Regions from separate parts of the Paraburkholderia sp. UCT31 genome, predicted to be linked through region 1. Evidence: predicted binding sites of a transcription regulator. Region 1 holds the regulator's gene; the other holds the start of a gene.
The links. The regulator HrcA, encoded in region 1, represses chaperone genes, less so after heat shock. The targets are predictions, from matches to a motif close to TTAGCACTCNNNNNNNNNGAGTGCTAA.
Positions count from the first base shown of each region.

Region 2: the regulator HrcA is predicted to act here: its motif matches at 12,805-12,831, upstream of rpoH (RNA polymerase sigma factor RpoH).

Region 1 covers NZ_VZQP01000007.1:101,813-117,358, reverse strand. Annotated here, with positions in the region: gene pabB (aminodeoxychorismate synthase component I) at 1-413, opposite strand, end outside; gene dnaJ (molecular chaperone DnaJ) at 432-1,571, opposite strand; gene dnaK (molecular chaperone DnaK) at 1,841-3,790, opposite strand; gene grpE (nucleotide exchange factor GrpE) at 4,123-4,710, opposite strand; gene F6X40_RS07525 (hypothetical protein) at 5,076-5,237, shown strand; gene F6X40_RS07520 (RNA-binding S4 domain-containing protein) at 5,209-5,616, opposite strand; gene hemH (ferrochelatase) at 5,625-6,695, opposite strand; gene hrcA (heat-inducible transcriptional repressor HrcA) at 6,877-7,896, opposite strand; gene F6X40_RS07505 (NAD kinase) at 8,107-9,009, shown strand; gene recN (DNA repair protein RecN) at 9,076-10,743, shown strand; gene glnE (bifunctional [glutamate--ammonia ligase]-adenylyl-L-tyrosine phosphorylase/[glutamate--ammonia-ligase] adenylyltransferase) at 10,849-13,644, opposite strand; gene F6X40_RS07490 (YhdP family protein) at 13,908-15,546, shown strand, end outside.
Region 2 covers NZ_VZQP01000019.1:56,331-71,876, forward strand. Annotated here, with positions in the region: gene pth (aminoacyl-tRNA hydrolase) at 1-104, shown strand, start outside; gene hisC (histidinol-phosphate transaminase) at 155-1,234, shown strand; gene F6X40_RS17785 (YfhL family 4Fe-4S dicluster ferredoxin) at 1,313-1,570, opposite strand; gene F6X40_RS17790 (hypothetical protein) at 1,604-2,374, opposite strand; gene F6X40_RS17795 (hypothetical protein) at 2,463-3,125, shown strand; gene F6X40_RS42360 (hypothetical protein) at 3,213-3,593, opposite strand; gene F6X40_RS17805 (winged helix-turn-helix domain-containing protein) at 3,831-4,178, shown strand; gene coaD (pantetheine-phosphate adenylyltransferase) at 4,671-5,180, opposite strand; gene rsmD (16S rRNA (guanine(966)-N(2))-methyltransferase RsmD) at 5,281-5,895, opposite strand; gene ftsY (signal recognition particle-docking protein FtsY) at 6,146-7,300, shown strand; gene maiA (maleylacetoacetate isomerase) at 7,413-8,057, opposite strand; gene F6X40_RS17830 (fumarylacetoacetate hydrolase family protein) at 8,092-8,790, opposite strand; gene ybiB (DNA-binding protein YbiB) at 9,013-9,984, shown strand; partial or broken gene F6X40_RS17840 (2-isopropylmalate synthase) at 10,366-11,400, shown strand; gene F6X40_RS17845 (nuclear transport factor 2 family protein) at 11,541-11,924, opposite strand; gene F6X40_RS17850 (acyloxyacyl hydrolase) at 11,966-12,538, opposite strand; gene rpoH (RNA polymerase sigma factor RpoH) at 12,893-13,828, shown strand; gene cydP (cytochrome oxidase putative small subunit CydP) at 14,245-14,505, shown strand; gene F6X40_RS17865 (cytochrome ubiquinol oxidase subunit I) at 14,495-15,546, shown strand, end outside.

The DNA.
Region 1 (15,546 bases):
TCGAACTCGGCGCGATCGACGCTCTCGCGCACGTTCGCGGTGCCCGCGACCGACGGCTCGAAAGCGCCGTTGTCCCGCGCCGTCAGCCACGCGTCGACCTCGTCGCGCGAAAGCTTCGCACAACGTTCGAACAATAAAAAACGCAGCGTGGCATTGCCACGCTGCGTTTCAGAAGACCGGCGCGCATCGAAACCCATCAGCGCGCGGCCAAATTCATAATCGGCGAGCACAACAGCGTGCAAACCGCTCCGGGTATCCGCCGCGACGCTGTCGCACACGGCTTCGAGTTGCGCCGCCTCCGTGCAGACCCGCTCGCGCACGAAACCCGCGTACAAGCGGCTCGACGGAAGCGCCGCCGTTGCACCGCAATCGTCGAGCAGCGCGAACGCCGCGCCGCGACTGTCCACCGTCATACTGACCGCCGAATCAAATCAATCGAAAAAGCTCTTTACGCGATCGAACCAGCTCTTGCTTTGCGGACTATGCCGCGAACCGCCTTCCACGAGCGCCTTTTCGAACTGCTTGAGCAGATCGCGCTGCGCTTCGGTCAGCTTGACCGGCGTTTCAACCTGCACGTGTACGTACAGATCGCCGGCGATGCTCGAACGCAGCCCCTTGATGCCCTTGCCGCGCAAACGGAACGTCTTGCCGGACTGCGTGCCTTCCGGCACCGTGAAGCTGGCGCGACCGGCGAGCGTCGGCACCTCGATATCGCCGCCGAGCGCCGCGGTAGTGAACGGGATCGGCATCTGGCAATGCAGATCGTCGCCGTCACGCTCGAACACCGAGTGCTGCTTGATATGAATCTCGACGTACAGATCGCCCGCCGGACCGCCGTTGATGCCCGGTTCGCCGTTGCCGGCCGAGCGGATGCGCATGCCGTCGTCGATACCGGCCGGGATCTTCACTTCGAGCGTCTTGGTTTCCTTCACCTTACCCGCGCCGTGGCAGTGATTGCACGGCTCGGGGATGTAGGTACCGGTGCCGTGGCACTTCGGGCAAGTCTGCTGGATGCTGAAGAAGCCCTGCGACATGCGCACCGAACCCGAGCCGCTACAGGTCGGGCAGGTTTCCGGCTTGGTGCCCGGCTTCGCGCCCGAGCCATGGCAGACTTCGCACGAAACCCAGCTCGGCACGCGAATCTGCGTGTCGTAGCCGTGTGCGGCCTGCTCGAGCGTGATTTCCATGCTGTAGCGCAGATCGGCGCCGCGATACACCTGCGGGCCCGCGCGGCCGCCTCCGCGTGCGCCGCCGCCGGCCGCCTGGCCGAAGATGTCGCCGAAGATGTCGCCGAATGCATCGGCAAAGCCGCCGAAACCTTGCGCGCCGGCCCCACCCATGTTCGGATCGACGCCCGCGTGACCGTACTGATCGTACGCGGCGCGCTTTTGCGAATCCGACAGCATTTCATAGGCTTCCTTCACTTCCTTGAAATGCTCTTCCGCATCCTTGTGACCCGGATTGCGGTCGGGGTGGTGCTTCATCGCGAGCTTGCGATAAGCCTTCTTGATTTCGTCGTCGCTCGCGTTCTTTGCGACGCCCAGAACCTCGTAGTAATCCCGTTTCGCCATATCGGTTCAACGCCGCCGCGCAAAGCGACGCGGTAGCTCCTTGTGAATGCTGTGGAGTCTCACGACTCGTCCGGCCGCTGTCTGCGCCGCGCCAGGGCACGGTTCAAAACAACGCCCTCCATAAAACAAACGTGCCCGGAGAGCCCCAAAAAGGCTCGCCAGGCGCGAAAACCGCTCTTGCACTTTGGGCGCCCCGGGGGCGCCGTTCTCGTGCAGCCGGGCCGCGCACATTGCTGTGCACGGCTTTACGGTCGGATGCCGACCTGGCTTTAGTCTTTCTTCACTTCCTTGAAGTCAGCGTCGACCACATCGTCGGCCTGCTGGCTCGCACCCGCCGATGCACCGGCTCCGCCCGCCGCGCCCGCCGCCGCTTCGGCACCTTGCGCAGCCTGCATGTCGGCGTACATCTTCTCGCCCATCTTCTGCGAGGCCGTGGCCACCGCTTCGATCTTCGCTTCGATCGCGGCTTTGTCGCTCGAGTTGCTCTTCAGCGCGTCTTCGAGGTCCTTCAACGCGGCTTCGATCTTGTCCTTCTCGCCAGCTTCGAGCTTGTCGCCGTACTCGGTCAGCGCCTTCTTCGTGCTGTGGACGAGGGCGTCACCCTGGTTGCGGGCGTCGGCCAGCTCACGCAGCTTGTGATCTTCTTCCGCGTTCGCTTCGGCGTCCTTCACCATCTTCTCGATTTCGGCTTCGGACAGACCCGAGTTCGCCTTGATCGTGATGCGGTTCTCCTTGCCGGTCGCCTTGTCCTTCGCGCCGACGTGCAGAATGCCGTTCGCGTCGATGTCGAAGCTCACTTCGATCTGCGGCACGCCGCGCGGTGCCGGCGGAATGCCTTCGAGGTTGAACTCGCCGAGCAGCTTGTTGCCCGCTGCCATTTCGCGTTCGCCCTGGAACACCTTGATCGTCACGGCGCCTTGATTATCATCAGCCGTCGAGTAGACCTGCGCGTGCTTGGTCGGGATCGTCGTGTTCTTGTTGATCATCTTCGTCATCACGCCGCCGAGCGTTTCGATGCCGAGCGACAACGGGGTCACGTCGAGCAGCAGCACGTCCTTGCGGTCGCCCGACAGAACCTGGCCCTGGATCGCGGCACCAACGGCCACGGCTTCGTCCGGGTTCACGTCACGGCGCGGATCCTTGCCGAAGAACTCCTTCACCTTTTCCTGCACCTTCGGCATACGGGTCATACCGCCGACCAGGATCACGTCGTCGACTTCGCCGACCTTCACGCCCGCATCCTTGATCGCGACGCGGCACGGCTCGATGGTGCGTTCGATCAGGTCTTCAACCAGCGCTTCCAGCTTGGCGCGCGTGATCTTCAGGTTCAGGTGCTTCGGACCCGATGCGTCCGCCGTGATGTACGGCAGGTTGATTTCGGTCTGCTGGCTCGACGACAGCTCGATCTTGGCCTTTTCAGCCGATTCCTTCAGGCGCTGCAGCGCGAGCACGTCTTTCGACAGATCGACGCCCTGCTCCTTCTTGAACTCGCCGATGATGTAGTCGATGATGCGCTGGTCGAAGTCTTCGCCGCCGAGGAACGTATCGCCGTTCGTGGACAGCACTTCGAACTGCATTTCACCGTCGACGTCCGCGATTTCGATGATCGACACGTCGAACGTACCGCCGCCCAGGTCGTACACCGCGATCTTGCGATCGCCCTTTTCAGCTTTGTCCAGACCGAACGCGAGAGCCGCGGCGGTCGGTTCGTTGATGATCCGCTTGACTTCCAGACCGGCGATGCGGCCGGCGTCCTTGGTTGCCTGACGCTGGCTGTCGTTGAAGTACGCCGGCACCGTGATCACGGCTTCCGTGACGGTCTCGCCAAGGTAGTCCTCAGCGGTCTTCTTCATCTTGCGCAGGACTTCGGCGGAGATTTGCGGCGGCGCGAGCTTCTGGTCGCGCACTTCGACCCACGCGTCACCGTTGTCGGCCTTGATGATCTTGTAGGGCATCAGGCCGATGTCCTTCTGCACTTCCTTCTCTTCGAAGCGGCGGCCGATCAGGCGCTTGACCGCGAACAGCGTGTTCTTCGGGTTCGTGACCGACTGACGCTTGGCCGGCGCGCCGACCAGGATCTCGCTGTCATCCATGTAAGCGATGATCGACGGCGTGGTGCGCGCGCCTTCCGAGTTCTCGATGACCTTGACCGAGTTGCCTTCCATGATCGCCACGCACGAGTTGGTCGTGCCGAGGTCGATACCGATGATTTTGCCCATTTTTACAAATCTCCTGACTTTGATCGCTGCGGAAAGCGCCCGGTTGGCCCATCTGGCGGCGGGACGATCCGCTCTCAATTCATACCTGCACTCAAAATGAGTGCGGCCACATCGTTTTCAAGACCTCTTTTGCGATGCGGTCTTTAATTTTTTTCAATCACGGGGCGAGGCGCCTGAATCTTCGCTGCGAGCCCGCTCCGTCAGTCTGCGCGGCGCGCCCGGCGTGGTTCGCCGGAGGTGCCTGAATCGATCGGACCTTTGCGGCACGTAGCGATGCGAAGCGACGCAGCAGACGCCACCGGCGCAAACGCCCGGAGCGAGTGTCGACGTGATTACTTCGGCGCCGCGACGGTCACGAGCGCGGGACGCAGTACGCGATCCGCGATCACAAAGCCCTTTTGCAGCACCGCGACGACGGTGTTCGGCTCCTGGTCGGCCGGCACCATCGAAATGGCCTGATGACGATGCGGATCGAACTTTTCGCCGACCGGATTGATCGCCACGACTCGACCCTTCTCGAGCGCGCCGCTCAACTGCCGCAGCGTGAGCTCGACGCCTTCGCGGACCTTCTGCAAGTCGTCGGACGAATGGGCGACGGCCGCCTCGAGACTGTCGACCACCGGCAGCAGATGCTCGGCGAAGCTCTCGATCGCAAACTTGTGCGCCTTGGCGACGTCTTCCTGAGCGCGCCGGCGTACATTTTCGGTTTCGGCCTTCGCGCGCAGGAAGCTTTCCTGCAACTCGGCGATCTTCGCCTGAGCGTCGGCCAGCGCCTGCTCGGCGGCACCCTGGGCGGGTTCCGCGGCGGCGCCGGTGTCCGGCTGTTGAGCAGCGGCCCCGGCCGCCTCGGCGGCCTGGCGCGCGGCTTCGTCGGCGGGCGTGGGATTCTGGCTCGTCGGGTTCTCTTGCGTGTTTTCCATGTCGCTGAAAGTCGTTAAAAAGTAAAAGCCAAAGGCGGTGCAAGCCGTTCCGACACAGTACGATTCATGCTTTGCAAAATCGCGACACGCGTCTTCGCGCCGATCCGCCAGACCGGACCCCAGATGGGGCCTGAAAAAGCCGTTTCAAGCGGGTCGAGGGTTTTTTCGCACCACCGACGTGCAGGCGAAATGCGCCGTAACAAGCCTCAACGTGGCGCAATCAGATAGAGATTGAGTGCAGCCCGCAACTGACCTATTCTCCAGTCATGGAGCGGCAACGCCACGTTAACCCTAATCTGACGTAAGCGTTACCGACACCTGACAGTCGTTCCGATAGCCTGTTTCAGCCCATCAAGGGGAGTACCGTGAAACTGACCTTTGCAATCGGGGTGGTCGCACTGGTACTGATCGCGGGCACCACGACCATCTGCATGTCCGGTGCGGTCAACGACCACACCACCGAGTACGGCGGCGCACACGCCACCGTGGAGCAGTTTCTCAATCCCCACCTGAAAATCTGTCGATAGTGCGCCGGTCGCGTTTGGTCGGTCGGCCGTGCAGCGCGGCGGCCGGCTCGTGGTAGACCTTGCGCCGTTCCTGCTCGACCTGCCGCTTCTCCTTGCTCTGCGCGGTTTCCACATAAAGCGTCTGCGCGACGCTCGCCGGACCGCGTACGTCGCATACGCCCAGCACCTCCACCTGCCACACGTAGCGCTCGATCTCGATTTCGACCAGATCGCCGACACGCACGTCCTTCGCCGGCTTCACGGCGACGCCGCCGATACGCACCCGCCCCTTGTCGACCGCCTCCGCGGCCAGCGAACGCGTCTTGAAGAAGCGCGCGGCCCACAGCCATTTGTCGATGCGCAGTTTCGCGCCCGGTTCGGTTGAAATGCGGTAGTTCATCTGCGTATTCAAGCTCCTGTCGTGTGCGGCACCGGCACCGCCTGCACGGGCCAGCCCTGCAGATGCTGCGCAACGATTTCGCCAAGCGCGGCAACCCACGGCTGCGACGCGTTCAGACAGGCGATCCGGTGAAACTCCTTGCCACCCGCCTGCAGAAATTCGCCGCGCACTTCCATGCCGATTTCCTCGATCGTTTCGAGGCAGTCGGCGGTGAAACCCGGGCAAAACACGTCAGCACGCCGCACGCCTGCCGCGCCGAGTTCCTTCAACGTCGGCGCCGTGTAGGGCTGCAGCCATTCGGCATTGCCGAAGCGCGACTGGAACGTGATGCGGCATTCGACCGACGTCAAATCGAGCGCCTGCATCAGCAGCGCGCCGGTCTGCTGGCATTGCTCGTGGTACGGGTCGCCGAGGTCGAGCGTGCGCTTGGGCACGCCGTGGAAACTGAGCACGAGCTTGTCGCCCGCCGCGAAATCGGGGCGGCCGTGCAGATGCCAGTAGTGGTGCACCTGTGCGGCGAGCGCCGCGATGTACGCCGGGTGATCGGCGTACTGGCGCACGGTGCGGACTTCCGGCTGGTTGCGCATGCGCTTGAGCGCGGAAAAGGCTTCGTCGAACGCGGTCGCAGTGGTCGACGCCGAATACTGCGGATACATCGGCATCAGCAACACGCGCTCGGCGCCCGCGAGCTTCAGCTGGTTCAGCATTGCCGGAATGCCGGGCGTGCCGTAGCGCATCGCGTAGTCGACCAGCACCGTGTAGTCGTTCAGTTGCAGCAGATGGCGCAGGCCCTCGACCTGCTTTTCGGTGTGGACGCGCAGCGGTGAGCCCTCGGGCATCCACACCGCCGCATACTTCTTCGCAGAGCTGCGGCCGCGAAACGGCAGAATCAGCAGACGCAGAATGAGCTGCCACAGCAGCGCCGGAATTTCGACCACGCGAGGATCGGACAGGAACTGCGCGAGGTAGCGGCGCACCGCGCGCGGCGTCGGCGCGTCGGGCGTGCCGAGATTGATCAGCAACACGGCGACGCGATGCGACGTGGCGTTCTGTGAAGGCCGCTCGAGGTCGAAGCGCATAGGTAGCAGAAATCACCGCATTTTGCGGCGAGTCGATTCAATGGAGATTCATTATAGCGGCGCGGGTTCTGCCCGGCGCCGCCAGAGACCCCTGGCCATTCGGACGATTGGCAGACACCGCGCGTTCGCGCATCATGATCGCCACGGACTGCGATGACGACAGTTCCGCGGAGCCCGAGGACTACTGCTGGCTGAGCGTCATGGACAACAGCCGCGCGGTGATGTCCACGATCGGAATCACGCGGTTGTAGGCCATGCGGGTCGGTCCGATCACACCGAGCGTGCCGACGATCTTGCCGTTCACCTCGTACGGCGCGGTGACGACGCTCATTTCCTCGATCGGTACCAGATTCGATTCGCCGCCAATGAATATTTGCACGCCCGCCGCGTGACTCGACACGTCGAGCAACTGAAGGAGGCTGGTCTTCTGGTCGAACACATCGAACAGCTTGCGCAGGCGCGCCATGTCCGACGAAAGATCGGCAACTTCGAGCAGATTGCGCTCGCCCGAGATCAACACGGTCTCGCCGGTGTCGGATTCGTCGGTGCTGGCGGTGACGGCCGCGTGCATCAGCGAGGTCATGTCGCCACGCAGCTCGTCGATTTCCTCGCGCAGGCGGCGGCGCACCTCGTCGAACGAGAGACCCGCGAAGTGCGCGTTGATGTAATTGGAGGCTTCCACCAGCTGCGAAGGCGAAAAGTCGCGCTGGGTGGCGAGGATGCGGTTTTGCACGTCGCCTTCGGGCGTCACGATGATCAGCAGAATGCGCTGGTCGGACAGGCGCATGAATTCGATCTGCTTGAACACGTGGCTGCGACGCGGCGTGAGCACGACGCCGGCGAACTGCGACAGATTTGACAGCACGCTCGCCGCCGCGGCGACGATCTTCTGCGGCTCGCCCACCTGCAGCGTGGTCTTGACGGTGCGCGTCACGGCCTCCTCGTCGGCGGCGGATTCGACGGTCAGCATCGTGTCGACGAACAGGCGGTAGCCGCGTGGCGTCGGAATGCGCCCTGCCGACGTATGCGGACTGATCACGAGCCCCAGATCCTCGAGGTCCGACATCACGTTGCGGATCGTGGCCGGACTCAGTTCGAGGCCCGAATAACGTGACAGCGTGCGCGAGCCGACCGGCTGACCTTCGGCGATGTAGCGCTCAATCAGCGTTTTGAGGAGGGTTTGTGCGCGAGGATCTAGCATGACGAAAAATTTTAGCTCATTGGCATCGCAGCCGAGAGCGCCCGCGGCGCCCGCTCCCGGCGAATGCACCGCCGTCGGCGGGCTCGCATGTCATCGGGTCTTCACCATTCTAACGATAATCGCGACATACGCAGACGCCCTGCGTGCGCCGCCCCACAACCGGGTTGGTCTGCGGTTCTTTTCAGGCCCTACCTATGGTGTAATGCCGGCATGCAAGTGACCAGCCAGTTCAAGACCGTCGCGCTCGTCGGGCGCAGCAATACGCCAGGCATCGGCGAGCCGCTGACCGCGCTCGCCGCCTGCATCGCGAAGCTCGGCCTCGAAGTCGTGTTCGAAGCAGACACCGCCGCCGAAATCGGCGTGACCGACTATCCGGCGCTGCGTCTCGCCGAGATCGGCGCGCGCGCCGACGTCGCCGTGGTGCTCGGCGGCGACGGCACGATGCTCGGCATCGGCCGCCAGCTCGCGCCGTATCGCACGCCCTTGATCGGCATCAACCACGGGCGGCTCGGCTTCATCACGGACATTCCGATCTCCGACATGCGCGAGATCGTGCCGCAGATGCTGTCCGGCAATTTCGAGCGCGAGGAGCGCTTGCTGCTCGAAGCGCGCATCGTGCGCGACGGCACGCCGATCTACCACGCGCTCGCGTTCAACGACGTGGTGGTCAACCGCAGCGGCTTCTCGGGCATGGCGGAGTTGCGCGTGTCGGTCGATGGCCGCTTCATGTACAACCAGCGCTCGGACGGCCTGATCGTCGCGACGCCGACCGGCTCGACCGCGTATTCGCTGTCCTCGCAGGGGCCGATCCTGCATCCGCAACTACAGGGCATCGTGCTCGTGCCGATCGCGCCGCACGCGCTGTCGAACCGGCCGATCGTGCTGCCGGACGAATCGAAGGTCAGCATCCAGATCGTTTCCGGGCGCGAGGTGAACGTCAATTTCGACATGCAGTCGTTCACGTCGCTGGAGCTCGGTGACACGATCGAGGTGCGCCGTTCGCGTCACACGGTGCCGATGCTGCATCCGGTCGGCTACAGCTACTATGCGACGCTACGCAAGAAGCTGCACTGGCACGAGTACCCGTCGCACGAAGAAGACCCGAGGCCGTAAGCGGCACTTTGATTTCGCACGCCGCCGCGGCCGCCACCCGAATCCCAAGCTCACCCGACGACCTCCATGCTTCGCCACCTCTCGATACGCGACTTCGTCATCGTCGCCGCGCTCGACCTCGAATTCGACAGCGGCTTTACCGTTTTCTCGGGCGAAACCGGCGCCGGCAAATCGATCCTGATCGACGCGCTCGCGCTGGCACTAGGCGCGCGCGCCGAGGCGAGCGTCGTGCGCACCGGCGAGAGCCGCGCCGACATCACCGCGGAGTTCGAGACGCACGCACAGGTCGATCAATGGCTCGACACGCAGGCGCTCGGCGCGGCCGACAACGGCCAGCACGGCGGCACCGTGATGCTGCGGCGGGTGGTCGACGCGAACGGCCGCTCGCGCGCGTTCATCAACGGTACGGCGGCCACGCTCGCGCAGCTGCGCGAGGTCGGCGAGATGCTCGTCGATATTCACGGCCAGCACGCGCACCAGTTGCTGATGCGCCCCGACGCGCAGCGCGAGCTGTTCGACACGCACGCGGGCCTGTCCGACCTGGCCGCCGCCGTCACGCGCGCGTGGCGCACGTGGCGCGACAAGGCGCAGGTCGTCGAGCACGCGCAAACGCGCGATCGCGAGCTGCAACTCGAACGCGAGCGACTCGCGTGGCAACTCACCGAACTCGACAAGCTCGCGCCACAGCCGGGCGAATGGGAAGAAGTCAACACCGAGCATCGGCGGCTGTCGCATTCCGCGAATCTGATCGACGGCGTGCAGGGAGCGCTCGGCGCGCTGTCCGAATCGGACGACGCGATGATCACGCATCTCGGCTCGATCGTGTCGAAGGTGCGCGACCTCGCGGAGATCGACCCCGCGCTGAACGACGTGCTCGCCGCGCTCGAACCGGCCGAAATCCAGTTGCAGGAAGCCGCGTATTCGCTGAGCCACTACGCGCAGAAGCTCGAGCTCGATCCGGAGCGGCTCGCGCAGGTCGAAAAACGCCTCGACGCGCTGCACTCGGCCGCGCGCAAGTTCCGCCTGCGGCCTGAGACGCTGCCGGAAGAACACGCCGAGCGGCGCAAGCAACTGGCCGCGCTCGACGCCGCCGCCGACCTCGACGGCCTGCGCGCCGCCGAAGCGCAAGCGAAGGAAGTGTTCGTCGCCGAGGCGAAAAAGCTGTCGAAGGCACGCGCGAAAGCAGGCAAGGCGCTCGGCGAGGCGGTCACGACCGGCATGCAGGAACTGTCGATGAAAGGCGGCAGCTTCGACGTCGCGCTGGTGCCGCTGCCCGAAGGTGGCGCGCACGGGCTCGAGCAGATCGAGTTCCGCGTCGCCGGTCATGCCGGCGTGCCGCTGCGGCCGCTCGCGAAGGTTGCCTCAGGCGGCGAACTCGCGCGTATCAGTCTCGCGCTCGCAGTGATCGCGAGCGCGGCCAGCCCGACACCGACCCTGATCTTCGACGAAGTGGATACGGGCATCGGCGGCGGCGTGGCCGAAGTGGTCGGACGGCTATTGCATCAGCTCGGCGAGGCGCGCCAGGTGCTGTGCGTGACCCATCTGCCGCAGGTCGCCGCGCGCGGCGATCATCATTTCCAGGTCGCAAAGATGAGCAACGGCACCGGCGGCACGCTCAGCAGCGTGAGCGCGCTCGACAAGGCGAGCCGCATCGAGGAAGTCGCGCGCATGCTCGGCGGCCTCGAAATCACGGCGACCACGCGCAAGCACGCGAAGGAAATGCTGGCCGCCTGAAATTGCGCCGCGCATAGGCGGCCGCACATGGCTGAGCCGGCCTGGCCGGGACGTCACACCGATCCCGGCCGCGCATGATGCGCTACGCGAAGTGCATGAGCGCCCTTACCCAAACACCCTCTTCCACAACGCCAGCACCGCCTCGCGCTCGGCCGCGACCAGCGCCGGATCGACCCGCGCCTTCTCCATCCCATCGAGCCGCAGCGTGTGCTGCAGCTTGCGATAGCGCCGATAGGCGGCGCCGACCGTCTCGGCTTCCGCTTCGCTCATCAGCCCGAAACGCGACACCTCACGCAGCAGCGCGATATTGCCGGTATTGCGGATCAGCTCGGGATCGCGCGCCGCATGCAGCAGCACCCAGTACTGCACGGTGAACTCGATATCGACCATGCCGCCGCGGTCGTGCTTCAGGTCGAACAGCGCCGGCGTATGGTTCGGGTGTCCCGCCTCGACACGCGCGCGCATCTCGACGATCTCTTTCGCGAGCGGCGCCGCTTCGCGCGGCGTCGTCAGCACCTGTTCGCGGATCGCCTCGAACTTCGCGCCGATCTCCGGATCGCCCGCGCAGTAGCGCGCACGCGTCAGCGCCTGATGCTCCCACACCCACGCGGTATTCGCCGCGTCGCCCTCGCGCAGCTGGTAGCGACGGAACGCATCGAGGTCGGTGATGAGCAGGCCCGACTCGCCGTTGGGTCGCAGCCGCAGGTCGATGTCGAACAATGTGCCGGCGCCGGTCGCGGTGGTCAGCCATGTGATCAGACGCCGTGTGTAGGTTGCGTAGACGTCGGCGGCGGCATCGCCGGGATCGTCGTACAGAAAGATCACGTCGAGGTCCGACGCGTAGCCGAGCTCCTTGCCACCGAGCTTGCCGTAGGCGATCACCGCGAAGCGCGGCACGTCGCGATGACGTTTGGCCAACTGCTTCCACACGGCTTCGATCGTCACGTCGAGCACTGCGTCGGCGAGCTCGGACAGCCGGTCGCTAACGTGCTCGACGGACAGCTTGCCGGCAAGCTCGATCAGCAGAATGCGGAACACCTCGGCCTGATGCGCGTGACGCAGCAGATCCATCTGCTGCTCGACGCCATCGGCGGCGGCGAGCCGCAAACGCAACGTACGCTTGAATTCAGCCCAGTCGAACGGACTGTTGATCGCCTCGACGTCGAGCAGCTCGTCGAGCAGCTGCGGATGGCGGATCAGATAACCGGCCGCCCAGCGCGAGCCGCCCAGCACCGACAGCACCTGGTGCAGCGCCTGCGGATACTCGGTCAGAAGCGCCAGATACGCGCCGCGCCGGCTCACCGCTTCGAGCAGATCGAACAGGCGCGCGACCGTATCGCCGCGCCGCCCGGCCGGCTCCAGCGTGCGCGCGGCTTCGAGCGCGCGCTGCGCGACGATGTCGAAACGCTGCCGGCTGCGCTCGTTCAGGCCCGTGTAGCGCGACGAGCGCCACACCGCCTGCAGCCGGGCGAGCAGCTCACCGGGCTCGGCCACCCCCAGTTCGACGAGGCGCGCGCGCAGTGCGTCGTCGGCGCTATCGTCGGCGAGCGCGCTGCTCCACACCCACGCGGCCGCGCCGTCCTCGGGCGCGCCGCAACCGTCGCGGCCGCCCACCTTGTCGGCGAAAATCTGGTCGAACTGCTGTTCGACGAACTCGCGATGTGCGTCGAGCTTCGTCATCAATTGCGGGTAGTCGTCGCAGCCCATTACGCGCGCGAGCGCCATGCGGTCTTCGGCATCGACGGGCATCGCGTGGGTCTGCGCGTCGTTGCGATATTGCAAACGATGCTCGAGCTCCCGCAGAAAGCGATACGCCTGCGACAGCTTCACGCACACCGACGGATCCATCAACCCATTCGTGGCCGCGTGGCGCAGCACGGCGAGCGTCGGCCGCACGCGAAAGCCGGCGTCCTGGCCGCCGCGGATCAGCTGGAACACCTGCGCGCTGAATTCGATTTCACGGATGCCGCCACGGCCGAGCTTGATGTCGTCGGCCTTGTCGGGGCGCATCGACGCGCGGCGCTGCGCCTCCTGGCGGATCTGCAGATGCAGCGCGCGAATCGCGCTGATCACGCCGAAATCCAGATAGCGTCGATAGACGAACGGCGTGACGATCGCCCCGAGCTGCTTCTGCAGCCGCTGCGCCGAGGCGCTCGCGCCCTCGGACACGAGCCGGCCCTTGATCCACGCGTAGCGCTCCCACTCGCGGCCCTGCACATAGAAATACTCTTCGAGCATGCCGAGGCTGCATACGAGCGGCCCCGAATCGCCGTTCGGCCGCAGACGCATATCGACGCGAAACACGTAGCCGTCGGCGGTGACTTCGGCGAGCGCGCCGATCAGCCGCTTGCCGAGCCGCGTGAAGAACTCCTGGGTCGCGAGCGGCGAGCGCTGGCCGCCGGCGGTCTCGCCGTCGTCCTCATAGACGAAGATCAGGTCGATATCCGACGACACGTTCAGCTCGCGCCCGCCGAGCTTGCCCATACCGACTACGCCGAGCGTGAGCCGTTCGCCCTGCTGGTCGCGCGGCTCGCCATACAGCGCTTCGAGCTCGCCGCTCAGCACCGTCAGCGCGCGCTGGATCGTCGTTTCCGCGAGATCGGTCATCGCGCCGGTGACTTCGGCGATATCGGCCTCGCCGGCCAGGTCGCGCTCCATCACCGCGCAGAATACTTCGGTGCGCAGCTGGCGCAGCGCGCGCTTCAGCGCATCTTCGTTGACCGGCGCACCGGCTGGGCCCGCCGCCTCGGCGCACAGTTCGTCGAGACGCGCGTCGATGCGCTCGCGCGTCAGCGGTTCGTCGGCCAGCGCGCCGACATGCGCGACCAGTTGCGGGCGGGCCGCGGCGGCGCGCGCGGCATAGTGCGAATAGCTGGAACTCAGGAGGGTGGCGTCAGTCATCAAAAATCTGGCTCGCTCGTTGCTTGATCGAATTTGTCCGGCGGTGTTCTGACGTTGTACGGTGTCGTTCCGGGGTCGTTGTCGTGTCGTTCCGTCGTGCCATCGGCATGCGGCGACAAGCGTGCCGGCCCCCGTGCCGGACGGCCTCGCCAATCGCCGTCACGGGCCGTCGGACAGGGTTTGCAGGAGGTCCGCCGACGCTTTCCCGTGTGATACATTTCGTCGTTAACACGCAAAACTACCATACGCCCAGCCGCCGCAGCATGTCCGAGCGAAACGAATCCGCCGACCCGCAAACCCCACCGCAGGTCCGGCATGTGAGCGGAAGCGACCACATCGTGCTGCGTCGGACGTTGCGCGTGCTCGCCGCGCTCGCGCTCGTCCTCTATTTCATCGCGGGCGGACTGTTTCTGGGTTTGCGCTACGTGGTGCTGCCGCGCGCCGACCTGTTCCGGCCGCGCATCGAAGCCGCGGTCTCCGACAAGCTGCGCACCCAATTCACGATCGGCCGGCTCGCGCCGCACTGGAGCGGCTTCCAGCCAGGGCTCGATGTCACGAATCTCGTCATCCGCGATCACGACGGCCAACCCGCGCTGACGATTCCGCACGCCACCGCGTCGGTGTCCTGGCGCTCGCTGTGGGAGTTTCATCTGGCGCTGTCGAGCCTGATCGTCGATCAGCCGGACGTGCTGGTGTCGCGCAGCGAGGACGGCGTGCTGTCGGTCGCGGGCGTGCCGGTGCCGACGCGCCACAGCGGCAACGACGCGCTGTCCACCTGGTTGTTGCGTCAGCAGGCGATCGTCGTGCGCGGCGGCGTGCTGCGCTGGCGCGACGCGACGCGCAACGAACCCGAACTGGCGCTGCGCGACATCCGCATCGCGATCCTCAATGACGGCCGCGACCACCGCATGGCGCTGCAGGCGCCACCCGACGGCCAGGTGCTGAAAGGCCCGCTCGACTTCCGCACGCACTTCCGCCACGCGCCGCTCTCGGCGCTCGGCAAGCCGATCAACTGGAGCGGGCAGGTGTACATGTCGACGGGCCCGGTCGATCTGCCGACGCTCGCGCGCTACGTCCAGTTCCCGATCGAGACGTTCGCCGGCCGCATCGACAATGCAATCTGGATCGACTTCAGCGAAGGCCGCATGACCCAGGCGACCGGCCAGTTGAGCGGTTACGACGTCGCGATGCGCGTGCGCCCGACCCAGCCAAAGCTGCTCGTGCCGATCGCCCACTTTCTGTGGCGCGTCGAGGCAAACGAAGGCGAGTACCGGCTGCAGCTGTCGGACCTGCGTGCCGAGCTCGGCCAGCCGCCGCTCGAAGACGGCACGCCGCTCACGCGCATCCTGCGCTTCCGGACCCTCGACAGCCGCTACCGGATGGCGTCGCAGCAGCATGGGCAGCTTTTGAGCGTCAGCGGCGATCGCGTCGATCTCGGCATCCTCGCCGAATTCAGCCGCGCGCTGCCGCTGCCGCGGCACTTTCTCAATGAACTCGTACGCATCAATCCGCGCGGGCGCGTCGCGAACTACGTGATCGAGCTCGAGCGCGGCAAGCCGGAATCCGGAGAAGTGGGCAGCGACCATCGGCCGACGGGTGCTGAACCGATCGAGCGTTATCGCTTCAAGGGCGATTTGCAGGGCATCAGCTTTGCCGCCCAGGAGCCGGGGCCGGGCCTGACGCCGCGCGGCCACCCGCGCGCCGGCGTTCCCGGCATCGAAAACCTGTGGGGCAACGTCGACGCCGATGAAAAAGGCGGCCACGCGAACTTCGATACGACCAACGTGGCGATCACGCTGCCGGGCGTGTTCGACGATCCGCGTCTCACGCTTGCGCGTCTGCACGGCCGCGCCGACTGGACGATGGGCACGAAGGCACCGGGCGACACGCGTCCCGCGTTCG
Region 2 (15,546 bases), on a different contig from region 1:
AGGTCATCGACGCGTCGATCGAACGCGCGCTCGCGGTGATGCCGCAGATCATCAAGGGCGAGCTCGAACGCGCAATGATGCAACTGCATCGCAACAACAGCTGACGCGCGCCACACTCATCGACACCCGCAATCGGCCCCGCAAGGAGAATCGCTTGAGCCGCTACTGGAGCGACATCGTTCACCGTCTGACGCCGTACGTGCCGGGCGAGCAGCCCGCGCTCGCGCATCCGGTGAAGCTGAATACCAACGAGAATCCGTATCCGCCGTCGCCGCGCGTGCTAGACGCGATCCGCCGCGAGCTCGGCGACACGGCCGACGCACTGCGCCGCTATCCCGATCCGAGCGCACGCAAGCTGCGCGAAACGGTCGCCGCGTATCACGGCATCCGCGCCGAGCAGGTGTTCGCGGGCAACGGCTCGGACGAGGTACTCGCGCTAACGTTCCAGGCCTTGCTCAAGCACGACAAGCCGCTGCTGTTTCCCGACATCACTTACAGCTTCTATCCGACCTACGCGAAGCTGTTCGAGGTCGACTACCGGACCATCCCCCTCGACGACAGCTTCGCGATCAACGTCGACGACTACACGGTGCCCAACAGCGGCATCCTGTTTCCGAATCCGAACGCGCCGACCGGCCGGCCGCTGCCGCTCGCGGTAATCGAACGCCTCGTCGCGAGCCATCCTGATTCGGTCGTGGTGATTGACGAAGCGTATGTCGACTTCGGCGCCGAGTCGGCGATTGCGTTGATCGCGCGCTATCCGAATCTGCTCGTCGTGCAGACCGTGTCGAAGTCGCGTTCGCTCGCCGGCATGCGCGTCGGCTTTGCGTTCGGCGATCCTGCGTTGATCGATGCGCTCAATCGCGTGAAGGACAGCTTCAATTCGTACCCGCTCGACCGCCTCGCGCAAGTCGCGGCCACCGCCGCCTACGAAGACGACGCGTGGTTTCGCGAATGCTGCGCGAAGGTGATCGCGAGCCGCGAACGGCTTGCGGCGGAATTGACCGCGCTCGGCTTCGAGGTGGTGCCATCGGCGGCGAATCTGCTGTTCGCGCGGCATGAGGGGTACGACGCGGCGACGCTCGCGTCGCGGCTGCGGCAAAAGGAAATTTTCGTGCGGCATTTCAACGCGCCGCGCATCGACCAGCATTTGCGGATCTCGGTCGGCACCGACGCCGAATGCGACATACTGCTCGACGCTTTGCGCGGCATTTTCAGCGCTTACGTCGGATAACGGAAACGCCGCCCCCAAAAGAAAACGGCGAAGGTCCGCAGGCCTTCGCCGTTTTCTTTTGCGCGTCTCCCGCGAACGTCAGGTGCCCTTGGCGGCCTGCAACGCGTGATATTTCGCCATCAAACCTTCGGGCGTTTCCAAGTGGTTCGGGTCACGCGGAATGCACTCCACCGGACACACCTGAATGCATTGCGGCTCGTCGAAATGACCGACGCACTCGGTGCACTTCTTCGGGTCGATCACATAGATTTCCGGGCCCATCGAAATCGCGTCGTTCGGGCACTCGGGCTCGCAGACGTCGCAATTGATGCACTCGTCGGTAATCATCAGGGCCATGCCGCCACCAACTTTGCTAGAGAAAACAATACATTATAGCTTTTTCGCCCCCGCACGGCCGTGCAATCCCACGCCAGGGTCATGGACGGCTGCGCTTCTCGGCCAGGTAGCCTTCGTCGCAAACTGGTTGGCGTATGCGCTGTTCAACGCCAACTGGATGCTGAACATGCCATTCGACACGCGGGAATTGCCGGGCTGTTTCGGCAACAGGGCCAGCAGTGCCTTCATCACATACAGAATGATTAGCGCGCCGGCCAGATCACCCACAAACATCGTGAAGAAGCTTTCGAACCAGTTCTTCGTCGTACCGGCCAGCGCGAACCACAGGTGGTGAAACAGCGTATTTGCTCCCGAATAGGCGACAGCCAGAACAAGCAGCCGCTTCGGCGTCAGGTTCGTCAGCGATGCGCGCAGATCGAAATACTCGAGCGCAAACCTGTAGACCAGATACGGTGCCAGTGACCCAAGCAAAGCGCCTGCTATTGCACGCACCGGGTCATGCGGAAACCAGTACAGAAAGTCTGTAATCAGTCCGGCAAGCAGCAGGCCGAGTGCACCATCGAACCCAACCAGCAACGTGCTGAGAAGCCGAACACCAGACGGCAGGAAAATCCAGTTGACGCCTCGCACGAAAGACGTGTGCGCAAACACCTCCTGATTGATCCACAGCGACGCCAGGAACGCGATCAGGGTCCCAGCGATCGACCAAAAATGCAAACGTAAGCTAGACATTGCGGTGAGCCATCCTCGGTTGCTTTTGCCGAATGCATCATAGCGTGCCCGTATGGCGTTCCGCGAGCACAAACAGCAGGCTTTCAGTCACAGATATCGTGACGCTCACGGAAAAAATTTCGCGAGGCCCTCAAGTTCTGCGCGACGCGACCGAAAACCCATGTATAGCTTTATGCCCGGCTCGACAAGCATGCAGAGCCGCGTCCAGATTGATATGCTTTTTATAGCGATGAACCTGAGAGAACAGGCTGGAACGGAACGCGCTATCCGGACGAACCGGTGGCTATCGGCACGCCGACCAGTAGGCCGCCCGCCTGCTGCATGGCTCGCGTGCTATCCCGTCTTTCAAGATGCGTTGCTCGGCTGCGAAACAAGGTTGGGGGCGCTTCCTGACTTCGTCAGGCGCGCTGCTTTGGAAAGGCTGGGTGGCTCCAATTATTCGCGTGTGCCCACTTCAGTACTTGATGAAGTCCGCGCCTCTTACCTGGAACTTCGCAGCACATGCGTCGCAGAAGAAGTACGTCGATACCTGTCTGATGCCGAGGACAGTCTGCTGGCGTTACACGAATCGTCGGACGCCCTTGAAACCCTGGCGGCGGGAATGCCGCGGATGCTGGTTCCGCCTGTCGCTCGCCCTCCGTGTCTGCTGAGTTCTGGCAACGGAATGTTTCTCGGGGGCTGGGCGCGGTTTGTTGCGTACTGGTGTCGGAAAGACCCAACTATTCCGCTACTCGCGGTAGATTGGCCGATCCTCTACGAGCACCTAGCGCCCTACAGCCTTCGCCACTTGATCGACGATCCTGGTTTTGCATCGACCGGTTGAATCCGCCTTCGGAAAGCAGCCAATCGTCCTCCAGCGACGGCTCGAGTTGATCCCCCCCACGAACCTTGCCAACGCGCAACTTTATCGTTATAGTTTTTGTAACGGCCAAACCTGAGAGAAATGGTTCGCGTGGAACGCGCTGTCCGGACCGACCGGTTTTCTGGCTCGCGCCGACCGGTCGGTTACGTTTGATCGGTTGCATAACGGCAAAAGCCCATGCTCAACCTGCTTTTTCCTTTTATACCCGTGCAAAAGAGTACGAGGCCGTACGCTGAGCGCGCCGGACGAATCGCCGCCACACATCAAGAAGAAGCTTTGGCGATACACCGCATACGGCGCCACCGTAGCGATGATTCCGCCGCCGATTGACCGCACAGGGGCGTGCGGGAAGAAATAGAAGAGGTCGACGAGCCAGCTCGCTAATAGCAAGCCGATTGCGCCATCGCCCCCCAGAAGCAAGGTGCTCAATAGTCTGACTCCTGACGGCAGGTAGATTCAGTTCTCGCCCCGGACGAACTCGATGTGCGTGAATACTTCCTGGTTGATCCAGAGCGACAGCGCGAACGCGATGGCCGTGCCCGCGACCGGGAGCAAACCCAAACGTAAGCTGGACATGGAGATAAAATAGGGAAGCCCGGTCGTCGCAGGGCATCAAGGTTCGCTTTCCGCGCTCGGGTGAGCGGCGTTTTCGTTGGAGCGATGGTCATGAGCCGCCCTGCTGATATCTATCTTCGATTTCTTCAATTGACCGAAGCACTGCGAGGTCTTCCCTCACTTCCCGCGCTCGATCCGCTCGAAGAAAAGATCCTGGAGTTCGTTGCTCGCATGAGGCAAAAAAACGAACGCCTGTCGGTTCGAGACATGATGGCCCAAAGTGCGCTGGGGTCGCCGGCTACCTTGCATGCCCGTATCACGTCAATGCGCGAAAAGGGCTGGCTCCTGCTCAACGACACCGAAGACGCTCGCCGCAAACAGGTCGAGCTGACGCCTGCGGCCCTCCGGCACTTCGACAAACTTGCCGAGGCGTTCACGAAAGCTGCGAAGGGAAGCTGACATTGTTCTGCTTCGGTTAAGCCGGCACTATCCGGTTAGGAAAAACTCCTCATTCCTCTTGCAATGCCCGTCTAGTTGCTCCGCTCCGGCAATTCCACGTATGCGGCACCTGTCACCCTGTTGAAATCCATCGTACCGTACTGGTGCGCTTCGTCAGTTCATACTCGGCGAATTGGACAAAGGTATATCGATTGCCCACGCCCGTGACGTTTTCCGGATAGGGTCCCGTAGAAACCTGACAAGCCGGCGTGACTATTGATGATCGCCCCGTTTGCGATGAAGAGACAATTCTTGTTCTTCGCATCATCATTGACATCGCAGCTTGCGCGAACCATCGAATACACCGATGCCCGTGCATAACGACAGGATTGACGTTCGCCGCCAATACGGCTCGCCAACATTACTTAGAACAGCCGACCGATGCACCTGGCGCCGATCACCGAGGCCTGGCCGGTCTTGATCCGTCAAAACCAGCATTCGCGCGACTCAGGCTCAGGTCCCCTGAGCGCCGTCCTGCGGATCCAGCGAAGCGACCTTCTCCTTCAGCCATTTTTCGACGGACGGGAACACGAACTTGCTGACGTCGCCGCCCAATTGCGCGATCTCGCGCACGATCGTGCCCGAGATGAACTGATACTGATCGGACGGCGTCATGAACATCGTCTCGACGTCGGGCAGCAGATAACGGTTCATGCCCGCCATCTGGAACTCGTACTCGAAGTCCGACACCGCGCGCAGCCCCCTGACGATCACCCGCGCGTTGTTGGTCCGCACGAAGTCCTTCAGCAGTCCCTTGAAGCTCATCACCTGGACGTTCGGATAGTGGCCGAGCACCTCATGCGCAATCGCGAGGCGCTCCTGGAGAGTGAAAAACGGCTTCTTGGCACGGCTGTCGGCCACACCCACCACCAGCGTGTCGAAAATGCTCGACGCGCGCCGAACGAGGTCTTCGTGACCGCGCGTCAGCGGGTCGAACGTGCCCGGGTACACGGCGACTACCATGAGACTTCTCCTCTCTTCAGACAAAAGGGCACGTCCGGGCGACGCATTTCGCACCGGCGCGGATGACGATAAACCGCCCGGCCCTTTTTTGGAACGCGCATTATTCCTTATTTTCGCGCTGCAGCAAATGAAAGTGCACAGCGCCCGCTTTGCCCTGCCGAACGAGTTCCCAGCCTGACAGCGGCTCGTGAGCGGCCGGTTCGAGCACTTCGCCTGCTTCGACATAAAGATAGCCGCCGGCGCGCACGAGCGGCACGGCCACCGCGAGCGCCTTGCCGAGCAGGTCGGCATCGAACGGCGGGTCGAGGAACACGACGTCGAACGAGCCTGGCGCGAGACTCGCTGCAAGACGCAGGCCGTCCGCCTCGGCGATTTCGATCATGCGTGCATCGAGCCGCTGCTGGTTTGCGCGCAACTGGCCGGCAGCGCGCGCATGGCGCTCCACCATCAGCACGCGAGCGGCGCCGCGCGACGCGGCCTCGAAGCCGAGCACCCCACTACCAGCGAACAGATCGAGGCAGTGCTGGCCGTCCAGACGCTGGCCGAGCCAGTTGAACAGCGTTTCGCGGACGCGGTCGGGCGTCGGGCGCAAGCCGTCCAGATCGAGCACGGGCAGCGGCGTGCGTTTCCAGTTGCCGCCGATGATGCGAATGGCATGCGGTTTGCCACTTTTGGACGAAGCGCCAGCGGCGCGTGAAGGTGCTAAACGAGGCATCCAGTATCGTGCAGTTTCAGCTAGGTGATGAACACGCCCGCAGCGTCGATGCGCGCGGGCCGGAGCGCTCACGTTACCACAGGGTTGGCGCGCGTCCAGCCTGGCCGAGCGGCCGATACGACGCGCCGCGGCACGCCTGATAAAATGTGCGGCTGCCAGCGCCCCGCCTTTTCGCATCCCGGCGCTGCCCACCGCTTCGCCGGTCCCGTGCCGGCTGCGCGCATCGGCGCGCTCTCCCATACGTCAGATCATGTTCAGCTTTTTCAAACGATTCAAGGGCTCGAAAGAGTCCGATACCGCCGCAGACGAATCGCTAGCGGCGCAAGACGGCGCGGCACCCGAGGCCGAGGCCGAGGCCGAGGCCGTTGCGACCGCCGAACCGATCGAGCCTACCGCGCCTCTTGTTCCTGTGGCCACGACGATCATCGAGCCGCAGCCCGAGCCGCCAGACGCCATGCTCGACACCGTCGAAATCGTCCCGCCGCCCGTGCAGGATGCCGGCGAGAAGCGCTCGTGGCTTACGCGTCTGAAGAGCGGCCTCGCGAAAACCAGTTCGAACCTGACCGGCATTTTCGTCGGCACGAAGATCGACGAGGACCTGTACGAGGAACTCGAAACCGCGCTGCTGATGTCTGACGCCGGCGTCGAGGCGACCGAATTCCTGCTCGAAGCGCTGCGCGAAAAAGTGCGCGGCGAACGCCTGACGGCCCCCCTGCAGGTCAAAACCGCCTTGCGCACACTGCTCGTCGAGTTGCTCAAGCCGCTCGAAAAATCGCTGATGCTCGGCCGCGCGCAGCCGCTCGTGATGATGATCGCCGGCGTCAACGGCGCGGGCAAAACCACGAGCATCGGCAAGCTCGCGAAGCATCTGCAGAGCTTTGACCAATCGGTGCTGCTCGCCGCCGGCGACACGTTCCGCGCCGCCGCGCGCGAGCAACTCGCCGTGTGGGGCCAGCGCAACAACGTGACCGTGGTCGCGCAGGAAAGCGGCGACCCGGCCGCGGTGATCTTCGACGCGGTCGGCGCCGCGCGCGCGCGCAAGATCGACGTGATGATGGCCGACACGGCCGGCCGCCTGCCCACGCAACTGCATCTGATGGAAGAACTGCGCAAGGTGAAGCGCGTGATTGGCAAGGCGCAGGACGGCGCGCCGCACGAAGTGCTGCTCGTGATCGACGCGAACACCGGCCAGAACGCGCTCACACAGGTCAAGGCGTTCGACGACGCGCTCGGGCTCACCGGCCTGATCGTCACCAAGCTCGACGGCACCGCGAAGGGCGGCATCCTCGCGGCGATCGCGCGGCAGCGGCCGATTCCGGTGTATTTCATCGGCGTCGGCGAAAAGGTCGAGGACCTGCAGCCGTTCAGCGCCGAGGAGTTCTCGGACGCGCTACTGGGCGGCTGATCGCGTGATCGTTGCGGCGCCCGGCGCTCGCGGCGAACCAAAGGAAAAGGGCACTCAGCGGAGCGCCCTTTTTTCGTTTCAAGCTACCGTCGACGTGTCAGCGATCCCGGGCTCACTCCGCGTCCGGCTGCACGCCCGGCGCCGCGCGCGCGAACGCGTCGAGTTGCATCGCGTGATCGTAGATGCGCTGGATCGTCGGAAACTTTGCGGTGTCGACCTTGAAGCGCTGCGCGTTGAATACCTGCGGAATCAGGCACGCGTCGGCGAGTGTCGGTGCGTCGCCGAAACACAGTTTGCCGGTGCGCGCGTCGCCGGCAAGATGCGTCTCCAGCGTCGCGAAGCCCGCGTCGATCCAGTGCCGGTACCACGCGTCCTTCGCGTCGTCGTCGACTCGCAGCGTGCGCTTCAGATAGCGCAGCACGCGCAGATTGTTCAGGGGATGAATCTCGCACGCGACCTGCAGCGCCACCGAGCGCACATACGCGCGATCGAGCGGTGCCTTCGGTAGCAGCGGCGGCTCGGGATGCGTCTCCTCGAGATACTCGATGATCGCGAGCGACTGCGGCAGCAAATGACTGCCGTCGGCGAGCGTCGGCACGATGCAGTCGGGGTTGATCTTGCGATACTCGGGCTTCAGCTGCTCGCCGCCTTCGCGCACGAGGTGCACGGGTACGTAGTCGTACGACAGGTTCTTCACGTTCAGCGCGATGCGCACGCGATACGACGCCGAGCTACGGAAATAGCTGTAGAGCTTCATGTTGTCTGCCTCCCCCACCTGCACGCAAGCCGTCTCAGACGACGCGCACGCTGAACTCGCCGAGCCCGTCCACGCCGCCCTTCATCAGGTCACCCTTCACGACCGCGCCGACGCCTTCCGGCGTGCCGGTGAAAATCAGGTCGCCAGGCCGCAGTTCGAACAGCGTCGACAGATACGCGATCGTCTCGGCCACCGACCAGATCAGCTGCGACACATCCGCGCGCTGCTTGTCCTCGCCATTCACCGACAGCCAGATCTCGCCTTTGCCGATGTGACCAACCGTCGAAGCCGGATGGATCGGGCCGAGCGGCGCCGAGTGATCGAAGCCCTTGGCGGTATCCCACGGACGACCCATTTTCTTCGCTTCGCCTTGCAGGTCGCGGCGCGTCATGTCGAGACCGAGCGCGTAGCCGTAGACGTGGTCGAGCGCGCGGTCGACGGGGATGTCTTTGCCGCCCTCGCCGATCGCCGCGACCATTTCCATTTCGAAATGGACGTTCCTGGTCTGCGACGGATACGGGAATTCGCCGGTCGTGCCCGGCGCGACGTACACGATCGCATCGGCCGGCTTCGTGAAGAAGAACGGCGGCTCGCGGTCCGGGTCGTGGCCCATTTCACGCGCGTGCGCCTCGTAGTTGCGCCCCACGCAGTAGATGCGGCGCACCGCGAACTGCTCGCCCGACCCCACGACCGGCACCGCGACCTGCGGTGCGGGTGCAAATACGTAACTCATCCCGTTCTCCGTTTTCCGATGTGCGCCGCCGAGGCGGCGAGAAACATCGAGTGTAACCCGCGGCACGGCGCGGGGGCGTGTCAGGCGGCCCGTCGCGCGCCACTGCGTGCCCGCTTCGTTGCTGTTCGCCCGCTCGCCATAGATGCGATACTCACACCGAACTGTTCCCCGAATGGCGTAGCGAACCGCCAGGCGCGGCACGCCACCCGCCTCTTGCGCACGATGACCGACTCCACCGATACCACTTCTCCCTTCCCCTGGGCCCGATTCATCAAGGAAATCGGCCGCGGCCCGAATGGCGCCCGCGCGCTGACCGCCGACGACACGCGCTCGCTCTACACCGCGATGCTCGACGGCCGCGTCGACGATCTCGAACTCGGCGCGGTGCTGCTCGCGTATCGCGTGAAAGGCGAAACCGCCGACGAACTCGCCGCGATGCTGGCAGCCGCGCATACGTCGTTCGAGCCGGTGCGGCTGCCGCACGGCGCGTTTCGGCCGGTGTCGATTCCGTCGTACAACGGCGCGCGCAAGCAGCCGAACCTCGTGCCGCTGCTCGCGCTGCTGCTCGCCCGCGAAGGCGTGCCGGTGCTGGTACACGGCGTCACCGAGGATCTGGGTCGGGTGACGAGCGCGGAAATCTTCACACATCTGCGCATCGCCCATGCGCAGTCGCACACGCAGATCGAAGCTGGACTTGCGGAGCGCCGCGTCGCGTTCGCCTCGATCGACGTACTGGCGCCCAAGCTCGCGCGCCTGCTCGCGCTGCGCCGGCGCATGGGCGTGCGCAATTCGACGCATACGCTCGTGAAGCTGCTGCAGCCGTTCGCGCCCGCGGGATTGCGGCTCGTGAACTACACGCATCCGCCGTATCGCGACAGTCTCACTCAGCTGTTCGTCACGCATCCCGATGCGGCCGTCGGCGGTGCGCTGCTCGCGCGCGGCACCGAAGGCGAGGCGGTCGCCGATACGCGCCGCCAGGTGCAGGTCGACTGGCTGCATGACGGCATCTGCGAGACGCGGCTGCCGCACGAGCGCTCGTCGCCCGATGCGCCCGAAGTCGAGCTGCCCGAAGCGCGCGACGCGGCGACCACGGCCGCCTGGATCGACGCCGTGCTGCGCGGCGAAGCGCCGGTGCCTGGCGCGCTCGAGCGGCAGGTCGAGCTGATCGTCGATATCGCGAAGACGGCGGCCTGACGGCCGCGGGTTGACAGGCCAACGCACGCCGTCATACATTTGGCCTCATGCGTTCCCTTCCGAACACCCTCCGAATTATCTCCGGCCGCCTGGCGCGGCCCCTATCGCTACGCCTGGCGTAAGTCTCGCGTAGCGCCGCGCGCTGGCAGCTCCGGTTGTCGTCGGCGGTCCTCCCCGTAGTTCCCGCAGTTTCGCTTCACCCCCGTCGTAGTTCTCCACAACCTGTCGTCGTTTGCATTCGTCCGTTTACCGCGCGGACGATGCGAGAGGATCACATGTACGTTGCATGGGCAGCATCCGCAGCGTGCATGCGTGAACAGTCGGCCAACCGCTCGACGTCCCCACCCTCCGCCGACGACACCACGAATGAGGCACCTCACCATGTTGCGCAATCCCGCTGAAAAGTACCGCCCTTTTCCCGCCGTCCGGCTGACCGGCCGCAAATGGCCGAGTCGCACGGTCGACGCCGCACCCGTCTGGATGAGCACGGACCTGCGCGACGGCAATCAGGCGCTGATCGAACCGATGAACGCCGCGCAGAAGCTCGAATACTTCGAGATGCTGGTCGCGATCGGTTTCAAGGAAATCGAAGTGGGCTTTCCGTCGGCGTCGCAGACCGATTTCGACTTCGTGCGCAAGCTGATCGACGAGCGGCGCATTCCCGACGACGTCACGATCGAAGTCTTCGTGCCGTCGCGCGCGGAGCTGATCGCACGCACGTTCGACGCGCTCGAAGGCGCGCCGCGCGCGATCGTGCATCTGTACAACGCGATCTGCCCGTCGTTCCGGCGCATCGTGTTCCCGCAGTCGAAGGATGAGATCAAGGCGCTCGCCGTCGAAGGCACGCGCCTCATCAAGGAACACGCGCAGGCGCGGCCGGGCACGCGCTGGACCTTCCAGTACTCGCCCGAGACCTTCAACACGACCGAGCTGCCGTTCGCGCGCGAGGTGTGCGACGCGCTCGCGCAAACGTGGCGGCCTACGCGCGATCACAAGATGATCGTCAACCTGCCGGCAAGCGTCGAAGCGGCCACGCCGAACGTGTTCGCCGACCAGATCGAATGGATGCATCGCAACCTCGGTTACCGCGACAGCATCGTCCTGTCGGTGCATCCGCACAACGATCGCGGCACCGCCGTGGCCGCGGCGCAGCTCGCGCTGCTGGCGGGCGCGGATCGCATCGAAGGCTGTCTGTTCGGCAATGGCGAGCGCACCGGCAACGTCGATCTCGTCACAGTCGCGATGAATCTCGACGCGATGGGTATCGACAGCGGTCTCGATTTCTCGGATCTCGCGACGATCAGGCGCGTGGCGGAACGCTGCACGCGGCTTCTGGTGGCGGCGCGGCATCCGTATGCGGGACAGGTAGCGATGCGCGGCACGCGCGAGGCGGATGCCGATGTAGACGAGCACGGCGCAAACAGCCGCGACAAAGCTGGCGAATGCGCGACCGCGTGAATTCGCGTTGGGCCTCGAGCCTGCTGCAGCGGAGTGCACACCCGCATTCCGCTGCCGCTGGAGACGCGCTCACGAGGCGCGCCCGCCCGATGAGAATCTCACTCGAGCGCGCAACGGGTCGCCTGCCACGCGATCAGTCGCCACTGCCCGTCTTCGTGCGTGTGAATCGCGGTATAGGCAATCGGAAACAGGAGCGCGCCGTTGTTCGCCTCCATCTCGATCAGCGCGCGGCCCGTGACGACGTAGGTCTCGCGCCCGGCCGGCAAGACATCCTGCGACTGCACCTCGATTTGCCGATAACGACGGCGCCCCGCGGTGATCCCGTCGATGAACTGCCGCTTCGTCTCGCGCTTGCCATTCGTATGGACGTAGCTCACGTTGTCCGCGAGGAGCGTATCGAGCGACTGCCCATCGCCATCGACCATCGCGCGAAAACGCTCTCGCTCGAGCCCGCGAATCGCTTCGATCATCTTTGCCGCCATTGCAGAGCCCCTCGAACACCGCGAGCCGCAGGCGGCCACGGTCAGAAGTGATATTGCAAATATAGCTGGCTGAAATTTATACCAGGATTCGGCTCTTTGATACCGCCATTGGAGACATGCTGGAAGCGGTAGCCGGCGACATACTGCTCACGAGCGCCGAACTGCAGCCCGACGCCCGCCGTCTCGGCGAACTGGAACGAGGTGCCCAACGTGAAGTCGGAAGAAATGCGCGGGCTAGTCAGCAGCCGGACGCCGGCACCCACCTCGATGAATGGCCGCACCGAACCCGCCGACCTGATCAAGCGGATCACCGGCGTCACGCCGATCTCGCCGATGTTGTCGTGAACGTTTCCTTCATTGGTGTGCCACCACGCGACATGCGCCTCGCCGAGCAGCGCGAAATGCCAGTCGCCGATCTGCCACCAGGTCAGGTTTGGATCCCAGACCACGCCGAGATCGAGCGTCCTGACGTGATGGTCGCCGACGCCGGCGGCCACCTGCACGCCGAACTGCTCAGCTTGGGACGCGCCCGCCGCACCCAACAGCAGAACGAGCAGAACGGCAAACGTGCTTTTTAGAATAAGCCCACGCACCACAAGATTCTGCCTGTTCATCCGCCCCCCATACTGCCGAGTATTAAGCGAGCGCCCCCTTTATTCCAAGCACGAATTCAGGAGCAAGTATTTCCCAGATAATGCCCATGACCAGCAATTATTCTCTTTTAAACGGGGCGATGTCAGTCAAACATGAGCCTGCAATCGCTCCGGGCGGTACTTTGTACAGGTCCAACGCGCAAGGCAAATAGAGCGTATGATGGCTATCATAAGTCAAAACTCAATAGGATTTTCTGGAACTCGGATGCCCCTGCGACCTCTAAGTATTAGCACTCGGCAGATCTGAGTGCTAACATCCATCGCTGGAGTCGTTTACTGAGTCCGCTGTTGTCTGATTCCAAAGGAGCTTCACACGTGAGCCATGCAATGACCCTTCCGAGTACTTTGAGCCCGTCGTCGGCTAAGGCCGCTCCGGCAGGTGCACTGGCGCTCTCGCATTCCTCGCTGCTGTCCGGTCACCTGGGCAACATCGACGCCTACATCCAGGCGGTCAACCGGATTCCGATGCTGACGCCGGCGGAGGAACGCCAGTTCGCCACCGAGTTGCGCGAACACGACAATCTGGAGGCTGCGCGCCGCCTGGTGCTGTCGCACCTGCGACTCGTCGTGTCCATCGCGCGTAACTACCTCGGTTACGGGTTGCCGCACGCCGATCTGATCCAGGAAGGCAACATCGGCCTGATGAAAGCGGTCAAGCGCTTCGATCCCGAGCAAAACGTGCGCCTCGTGTCATACGCGATGCACTGGATCAAGGCCGAGATCCACGAGTACATCCTGCGCAACTGGCGCATGGTGAAGGTCGCCACCACCAAGGCGCAGCGTAAGCTGTTCTTCAACCTGCGCAGCCACAAGCAGGGGCTTGGCGCGTTCACGCCGGACGAGATCGACGGTCTCGCGAAGGAGCTGAACGTGAAGCGCGAAGAGGTCGCGGAGATGGAGACGCGTCTGTCGGGCGGCGATATCGCGCTCGAAGGTCAGGTCGAAGACGGCGAGGAGTCGTACGCGCCAATCGCCTATCTGGCCGACTCGCATAGTGAGCCGACTGCCGTGCTGGCTTCGCGTCAGCGCGACCGGCTGCAAAGCGACGGCATCGCAAGCGCGCTCGACGCGCTCGATCCGCGCAGCCGCCGCATCATCGAAGCGCGCTGGCTGAAGGTGGCCGACGATGGCTCGGGCGGCTCGACGTTGCACGAGCTGGCCGACGAGTTCGGTGTCTCGGCCGAACGTATCCGCCAGATCGAAGCCAGCGCGATGAAGAAGATGCGCGGCGCGCTGACCGAATACGCGTAAAGCGTCGAAGCCATGCGCGCGTCAATTGTGTCCCGCCCATGACATAGGTTAAAACGACACGCGTTAATCGGTCGCGCCATTTAGCGACCATCGCGCTCAAGCCCCGCCCTCGCAAGACGGCGGGGCTTTTTCATTCTTTTCGCCCTTTCTTGCGTCCCCGCGGCCGCGCTTCGCGTCGGCCTATCCGCAAGCCGGCCTGTCGAGGCCGGTAAGCGTTTCTTGACGTATCGCAAGTCCGGTAGCAATACTGCACAGACGCGGCAAGTTTCGCGACGTGTTGCCGCCTGGCTAAACCTGAGCGCGCGAGGTTCACCTCCTACAATCGGCATGCATTCGCCGGACTGCCAGACTGCCTGACGGCCAGGGCGGTCTGGATCCAGCCGGACTCACCGGCGTGAAGTCGTCTTCGACCGATCATGACCATAGCCCTGAATCGCAGCAGCACTGTCCGGTCGCGCTTGCGCGGCCGGTTCACCAGGTGGGTGCGCGGTCCAACGCTGGCGCGCGATATCGCCATCATCCTCGCCATCAAGTTCGTGCTACTGATGGCGCTCAAGTACACATTCTTCAATCATCCACAGGCGCAGCACATGATGCTGCCGCCTGAGCAGGTCGCGCAGGCGCTGCTGTCGGTGCCCGCCCCGCATCCGTCTCGAGGTGATCAACATGCCCGTTAGCGAAGTCGTAGAACTGTCGCGGTTCCAGTTCGCCATCACGGCGCTTTATCACTTTCTGTTCGTGCCGCTCACGCTCGGTCTCGCCTGGCTGCTCGTCATCATGGAATCGGTCTACGTGATGACCGGCAAGCAGATCTACAAGGACATGACGCAGTTCTGGGGCAAGCTGTTCGGCATCAACTTTGCAATGGGCGTCGCGACCGGCCTCACGCTCGAGTTTCAGTTCGGCACCAACTGGGCTTATTACTCGCATTACGTCGGCGACATTTTCGGCGTGCCGCTCGCCGTCGAAGGGCTGATGGCGTTCTTCCTCGAATCGACGTTCGTCGGTCTGTTCTTTTTCGGCTGGAACAGATTGTCAAAAATCCAGCATCTGATCGTCACGTTCTGTGTCGCGCTCGGTTCGAACCTGTCGGCGCTGTGGATTCTGATTGCCAACGGCTGGATGAACAATCCGGTCGGCGCGAAGTTCAACTATCAGACGATGCGCATGGAGCTCGACAGCATCGGCTCGGTGATCTTCAACCCGGTTGCACAGGTCAAGTTCGTGCACACGGTATCAGCTGGATACGTGACCGCGGCGATGTTCGTACTCGGCGTGTCGTCGTGGTATCTGTTGAAGCGCCGCGACACCGAGTTCGCGCTGCGCTCGTTCGCGATCGCCGCCGGCTTCGGCCTCGCGTCGGCGCTGTGCGTGATCGTGCTGGGCGACGAATCCGGCTATCGCACCGGTGAAGTCCAGCAGATCAAGCTCGCCGCGATCGAATCCGAATGGGAGACCGCGCCCGCGCCGGCACCGTTCACGATATTTGGCATCCCCAATCAGAAAGAGCAACGCACCGACTATGCGATCCGTGTGCCGTACGCGCTCGGCATTATCGCGACCCGCTCGCTCGACGAACCCGTGGTCGGCCTGCGCGACCTGATCGCCCGAAACGAAGCTCGCATCAAGGACGGCATGCTCGCCTATTCGGCGTTGCAGCGGTTAAAGGGCGGCGACTCCAGCGACGAGGCGCATGCGGAGTTCGACAAGTACAAGGA